DNA from 2 places in the Agromyces molybdatiresistens genome. Region 2 is predicted to be linked to the other one. Evidence: predicted binding sites of a transcription regulator. Region 2 holds the regulator's gene; the other holds the start of a gene.
The links. The regulator HspR, encoded in region 2, represses chaperone genes until heat shock. The targets are predictions, from matches to a motif close to AAGTTGAGTCNNNNNGACTCAACTT.

Region 1 (3,404 bases), 510 kb from region 2:
CACGTCGTGCAGCCAGGCGGCGGCTGCCGCGATCGGATCGGTCGCCGGGTCGAAGCGCTCGGCGATGCGTCCGGGATGGTCGATGTACGGGGTGCCGCTCTTGTCGAGCTGACCGCGATGCGCGGCGAATGCGATGCCCTTCGCGAGCGCGACCTGGGCGACGGCCTCGAGCGCCGTGAGGGGCCCACGGCGCGGTGCGGAGGCGACGGGCGGCGCGGGAGGCGCCACCACGGGGTGGGCCGGGGGTGCCGGCTCGACCGGGCCGGGCGGCGCGACCGCCGTCGAGGCGGATGACGGGGATCCGGCGGCCTCATCCGGCTCGGCGGCTGCGGGCGCTCCGCCCGCTGCAGCTGCCGGGGCGGACTCCGCCGCGTCCTGCTCCGTTCCTGCGCCGAGATCCGGGCGGGCTGCCGCGGACTCCGCCCACTCGGCCGGCTCGGCCGGCTCGGTCGGTTCGGTCGGTTCGGTCGGCTCGGTCGGCTCGCGAGATTCGGGCGATTCGGGCGATTCGGGCGATTCGGTGAGTTCGGGCGATTCGGTGAGTTCGGGCGATTCGGCCGGTTCAGCCGGTTCAGCCGGTTCGACGGGCTCGCGCACGGGCTCGAACGTCGAGCGTCGCCGCACGCCCGGCTCGCTCGCCTCGGGGTCGGTCTCGGCCTCCTCGACCTCGGACGGCACGTCCGCCACGACCGCGTCCGGGTCGCGTGGGGCGCCGGCTGCGCCATCCGTCATCGCCTCGCCCGCCGCCCTGGGAGCGGGGCCGCGATCGACCGGCGCCTCCGGCACGATCGCCATCGGACGCGTCGCCTCGAGCGACGCCTTCTTCGCGGCGGCGACCTCGGCGATCGGGTCGCGCCCGTCGAGCGGCCGCACGAAGATGAGCGCGCCCTCGAGCTCGCGCAACTCGTGCTCGCCGATCTCGAGCATCGAACGCGAGCCGCTCTTGCGTCGCTGCTCGAACGAGAGCTCGTCGACCTCGATGAAGTGCGAGCCGTCGCGCGAGCTGAAGTAGCGGCGGCGCGCGCCGTCGGTGATCGCGACGATGACGGCCTCGTAGTCGCCGCTGGGCTGGATCGAACTCAGGAAGTACCGGCGTCGGTCCGGGTCGTGGTGCTCGTCCGGATCGAGGGTGAGGGTTGCCGCCCGGCGACGGGGGCGGCGCCCCGGGTGTGCGCTCGCACGCATGGCCCAGCGGTCGCGCTCGAGTGCGGCCGCATCGTCGTCGACGTCGTCGTCGTGGTCGAGCTCACGGTCGTCGGCGCTGCGCTCGCGTCGCCGCACCCGCAGCTGATCTCCCGTGCCCGCACGGCGGGATTCCCGGCCGGGCGCGTCGAAGTCCGGCGTTGGCTCGTCATCGGCGGGGGCTCTCAACGGGGGGCTCCGAGGGGGATCGGGGGCGTCGTGTCGGCGGACGGCGGGGTGCCGCGGGGTTGGCGCTGTGCGGATTTCGGCTGGCGCGCGGGGCTCGCGCGTACGCCGATCGTACGGCTTCGACCGGTTCTCCGCTGCCCGTTGCGCCCGGCATGCCCGAATCGTCGCGCGCCGGGCCGCGGCGCGTGTCATCCGTGCACGACGAGGCGGGGCGGATGCCGCGCATCCGCCCCGCCTGGGTTCATCGGTCGACTCGCGCCCGCGAGCCGGCCCGGTCCGATCAGTTGCCGCCGGAGGTGACCTCGGGGGTCACGACGTCGCCGGCCGCGGAGCGCACCTCGACCTTGCGCGGCTTCGCACGCTCGGACACGGGGATGATCACGCTCAGCACGCCGTTGTCGTAGTGCGCGCTGATGCCGGCGGTGTCGATGCCCTCGCCGAGGGTGAGCTGACGCAGGAACGAGCCGCTCGGGCGCTCGTGGACGAGCCAGCGGACGTTCTCGTCGTTGCGCAGCGTGCGCTCGGCGCGGATGGAGAGCAGCTGGCCGTCGACGTCGATGTCGATCGAGCCGGGGTCGACCCCGGGCAGGTCGGCGGACAGGACGTAGTGGTCGCCGTCGCGGTGCAGGTCGATCGGCATCATGCGCGGCCCGCGGCTCGAGTCGATCATGCTCGCCGCGAGACGGTCGAGGTCGCGGAACGGGTCCCAGGTCATTGCCATGAGCGTCTCCTCACGTGGATGTTCTTCGTCGGTTCAGGAGTTGAGTCACCTCGACTCAACTTGGTATGAGATTAGCACTCTCCATCATCGAGTGCTAAGCGTTTCGTCCTCGCGTTCGCCCTGGGCGATCACCCCGTAGCTGCCCTCGACCCGCTCAGGCGAACTCGCAGGATGAGCCGCTCGACAGGCACCTCCTCGGAGCATGTGACGCACCTCATCCTGCTTTCGCATCACCTCTGACCGACGCCGCACCGGGTTGCCCGATCGAGTTCGCAGGATGAGCCGCTTCATGGCCCATCCAGGCGACGGGATGGCGCGGCTCGTCCTGCTTTCGCATGTACGGGGCGCCAACCGCCGCGGTCCGACCCCAGTCGGTGATCGCCCCGCCCGACGACCCGTCGACCGACCCGGGCCGCCGGGGCGGCCATCGATGATCCGATCGGGTCGGCGCTCCAGCGGCACCTCGACGCGTTCGTGCCCGCGTGATTCCGCGAGCCGTGACGCGTCGAACCCATCGCTTGCCGGTTCGATCGGTGCCCCGCCCATCCCCTGCCGTCTCCGGGCCAGCCCGGAGGGAATCGATCCCCGCACGGGAGTAGCCTGCAGCCGATCGGAGCGCGCCGCGGCGCGCCGGGCGCCGCGGGCCGCCTCCGCATGAGGGAACGGGGGCCCATCATGCTGACCTCGCAGCTGTTCGCAGGCGACAACCTGCTCGAGCTCATCGCCGGCGGCGCGCCGGAGCGCATCTCGAAGACGCAGAACCGGGTCGGTCCGGCGGTCGGCAGGGTGCAGGAGGCGCTGCTCCTCTGGCAGCCCGACCTGCTGCCGGTGCACGGCGTCGACAGCGAATACGGCGACGAGACCGAGAGCGCGGTCGTGCGCTTCAAGGTGGAGGAACTCGGCGTCGCGAACCCGTTCCCCGACGTCGGGCCGCTCACCGTGCAGCGCCTCGACGAGATCGCCGCGGCCGTCGAGCGGCCGGCGCCCGCGACGGTGCGGGTGCGGCACGACATCTGGGCGCTGCAGCCGACGGCGGATGCCCCGTGGCATCCGTTCGTCGATGCGTACGAGCGCGCGGTCGCCGCCCTGCAGGATCCGGCCCGGACGGCGCCGGCTCGGTGGGACTACCAGGCCGCGCTGCACGGCACCCCGTTCGCGGTCGCCGACCCGCTGCTCGCGAACTGCCAGCACGGCACGTGGTACTTCCTGCCGTGGCACCGCATCTACCTGGCGCACTTCGAGCGGATCCTGATCGACGTGATCGCGGGCCTGCCCGACGTCGACGACGACACGAAGGCGACGTGGGCGCTGC
Region 2 (3,404 bases):
GCCGACGTCGTGGAGACCGGGTACCTGCTCGGCGGCACGCTGCTGCGCGCGGCCAAGGTCGTCGTCAAGACGCCCGCGTGACGCACGGCGGCCGGCCCGCGGCATCCGGTCATCGACCGGACGCTGCGGGTCGGCCGCTCATCACCCGCTAGATTTCGAGGGAGGAGGCGCCGATGGCCAGCCAGGATTGGTTCGACAAGGACTTCTACGCCACGCTCGGCGTCTCGAAGGACGCCAGCGACGCCGACATCAAGAAGGCGTACCGCAAGCTCGCGCGCAAATACCACCCCGACCAGAACCCGGGGGATGCCGCGGCCGAGGCGAAGTTCAAGGAGATCAGCGAGGCGAACTCCGTGCTCTCCGATCCCGAGGAGCGCAAGGAGTACGACGCGGTCCGCGCCATGGGCGGCGGCGCCCGCTTCACGGCGCCGGGCGGTGCCGGCGCAGGCGGCTTCGAGGACGTCTTCGGCGGCATGTTCGGCCAGCAGGGCGGCGGCACCCGCTACACATTCCGCCAGGGCGGCGCGCCCGGCGGCGACTACGACGACCTGCTCGGCGGGCTCTTCGGCGGCGGCCGCTTCGGCCAGCCGACCGGCGGCTACCGCGGCTACGGCGGCCCGACGAAGGGCCGCGACGTGACCGCGTCGACCACGCTCGACTTCATCACCGCGACCAAGGGCGACCGCATCACGCTGCAGACCGCCGAGGGCCGCGAGATCAGCGTGAACGTGCCCGCGGGCGTCGCCGACGGCCAGAAGATCCGCCTGCGCGGCAAGGGGCACCCGTCGCCCGACGGTGGCGAGGCCGGCGACATCGTGCTCACGGTGAAGGTGCGCAAGCACCCGGTGTTCGAGCGCGACGGCCTGAACCTCCGCGTCACGGTGCCCGTCACCTATGCGGAGGCCGCGCTCGGCGCGACCATCCAGGTGCCCACCCTCGGCGGCGAGCCGGTGAAGCTGCGTGTCGCGCCCGGCACCCCGAGCGGGCGCGTGCTGCGCGTCAAGGGTCGCGGCGTCGAGACAAGGAAGGGCACGGGCGACCTGCTCGCGGTCGTCCAGGTCGCGGTGCCGGCGCACCTGTCGAAGGACGCGGAGGAGAAGCTCCGCGAGTTCTCGGGCCTGCTGCCCGACGAGGACCCCCGCGAGGACCTCCTCGCCAAGGCCCGGAGCGCCTGATGCAGGTCGATGGCGAGAGCCCGCTGTTCGTCATCTCGGTCGCGGCCGAGCTGGCGGGCATGCACCCGCAGACGCTCCGCCAGTACGACCGCATGGGACTCGTCTCCCCGAAGCGGACCGCCGGCAAGTCCCGTCGCTACTCGATGCGGGACGTCGCGCAGCTCCGTGAGATCCAGCAGCTCTCGAGCGAGGGCGTGAGCCTCGAGGGCATCCGCCGCGTGCTCGGGCTCGAGAATGAGGTGAACGAGTTGCGCGTGCGCGTGCGGGAACTCGAACGCGCGCTCGCCGACGAGATGCTGAACCGCCCGGGCCGCCGCGTGTTCGCAGCCGGCTCCGAGGGCGAGGTCGTCACGCTCCGGTCGGGCACGCGCGTGCGGCGCGAGAACGCGGTCGTGGTGTGGCGACCGCTCGAGCGGGGCTGACACCGGGCGCGCGCCGATCCCACTGCAGCGGGATTATACAGATCTCGATCCTGATGCCAAGCGCTTTGACCGATTCCGGATACCGTGGGCAGAATGCTCAGGTCCCCATCCGGGGCGGGGAAGGTGCGACATGCGATCCGAGCAGTGGGTGATCCGCGAGTTGCCGCGCGCGGCGGCCCGCGGTGAGATCGCCGCCGTCTTCCAGTCCCAGGTCGATGCGACGAGTGGCGACACCGCGGCGCTCGAGGCGCTGAGCCGCTGGTACCACCCCGAGCGCGGCGTCATCCCTCCTCAGGACTTCATCCCCATCGCGGAGGAGAGCCGGTCGATGGACGCCCTCGGCGACGCGATGCTCCGGGCGGCGTGCCGGTACGGTGCCGCCCTCCTCGCAGCCGATCGGCGCATCGAGATCGCCGTGAACGTCGCGGCCGTCCAGCTCGCGAACGCCGGTTTCGCCGACGGAGTGCTGCGCCGGCTCGGCGAGTTCGCGCACCCTCCGGCACTCCTCACGCTCGAGCTCACGGAGTCCCGTCCGTCGCCGGCATCCGCCACCGATGAGCTCCACCGGCTGCGCGCGCTCGGCCTCGGGATCTCGCTGGACGACGTCCGGACCGTGGACGAGGCCGAGTTCCGAGCTCGAGGCCTGCCGATCAGCGAGGTCAAGGTCGATCGCTCGGTGATCGAGCGCCTCCCGGAGGACGACGAGGTCGCCGCCGCACTGGTCGCGTACGCCCGGCGACACGGCCTGCGTTCGGTCGCCGAGGGGGTCGAGAACGAACGGCAGTGGGACGCGGTCCGGCGCCTCGGCTTCGATCGCGCGCAGGGCTTCCTGTTCGGGCGTCCGATTCGGCCCGAGCAGATGTCCGAGCGCCTCGCCGCCGAGGCCGCCGGTCCGGGTCAGAGGGAACTGTAGGGGTCCGGGAAGGTCTCGTCGGGGCCGCCGCTCGAGCCCGACCCGGTGCCGGGGCCCTCGCCCTCGCCGATGTCGAGCTGCGTCCAGGTGACGGGCATGCCCGGCGAGAAGAGGATGTCGACGCCCGGGCCGCCGCGCAGCGGCGGGATGTTGACGTAGCCGCCGCCGGCCTTGACGGCCTCCAGGACCTTCGCACGCAGCTCGTCGACGGGGTCGGGGAGGAAGTAGTCCTTGCCGTCGACGGTCAGACGATGGATCAGCACGATGTGTCTCCGTTCTGTGGGAGGTGGGAGGTGGGAGGTGGTCGGGGAATCGGCGCCGGAACCGAACCGGGCGGATCAGCTGGGTGCGCCCTCGGCCGGTTCCGGCACCCAGTGCAGGCCGGCGCGGCTGTTCGCGCTGTCCATGAGCACTTCGAGCCAGACCCGATTGAGCTGCGGCGCGCGATTGCCGCTGAACCGGAAATGCACCTGCGCGGAGGGGCTGATCCAGATCGCGCTGCGACCGCTGCCGCGCTCGACCCCGTGGCTCCAGGTGAACATGAACTGCTCCCCCCGTTGCAGCTTCGCCGCGATGACGAACTGGAGGTGCGCGAGTGTGCGGTCCTCGATCTCGAACTCGGAGATGCGCGGACCGTAGATCAGCGTGCCCATGCCATTCCTCTCGATGTCAGCCGGTGCGGGGGCGTGCGGTGCGGCGTCATGCGCCCGTGTCCGGTTCGGGGAGCAGTCGGAGCCCGCCGGCCGAGTTGGCGGCCTTGGTCAGCAGTTCCAGCCATTGCGGGTTGAGCTCGGGGACCTCCGCCTGCTCGAACTGGAACGTCATCGGGATCGTCGGACTGCACCAGACCGACGTCCGGGGTGATGCGGCCTCCTCGTCGACCCAGGTGAACGC

Region 1: ACULK2_RS14630 (Hsp20/alpha crystallin family protein) is a predicted target of HspR. The motif match lies at 2,130-2,154, and genes of this name have one in related genera.

Annotation. Positions count from the first base shown of each region.
Region 1 covers NZ_CM188258.1:3,165,103-3,168,506, forward strand. The annotation lists gene ACULK2_RS14625 (hypothetical protein) at 1-1,371, opposite strand, end outside; gene ACULK2_RS14630 (Hsp20/alpha crystallin family protein) at 1,652-2,092, opposite strand; gene ACULK2_RS14635 (tyrosinase family protein) at 2,768-3,404, shown strand, end outside.
Region 2 covers NZ_CM188258.1:3,670,457-3,673,860, reverse strand. The annotation lists gene ACULK2_RS17025 (nucleotide exchange factor GrpE) at 1-81, shown strand, start outside; gene ACULK2_RS17020 (DnaJ C-terminal domain-containing protein) at 174-1,175, shown strand; gene ACULK2_RS17015 (heat shock protein transcriptional repressor HspR) at 1,175-1,597, shown strand; gene ACULK2_RS17010 (EAL domain-containing protein) at 1,728-2,510, shown strand; gene ACULK2_RS17005 (hypothetical protein) at 2,495-2,773, opposite strand; gene ACULK2_RS17000 (DUF7882 family protein) at 2,849-3,163, opposite strand; gene ACULK2_RS16995 (DUF7882 family protein) at 3,210-3,404, opposite strand, start outside.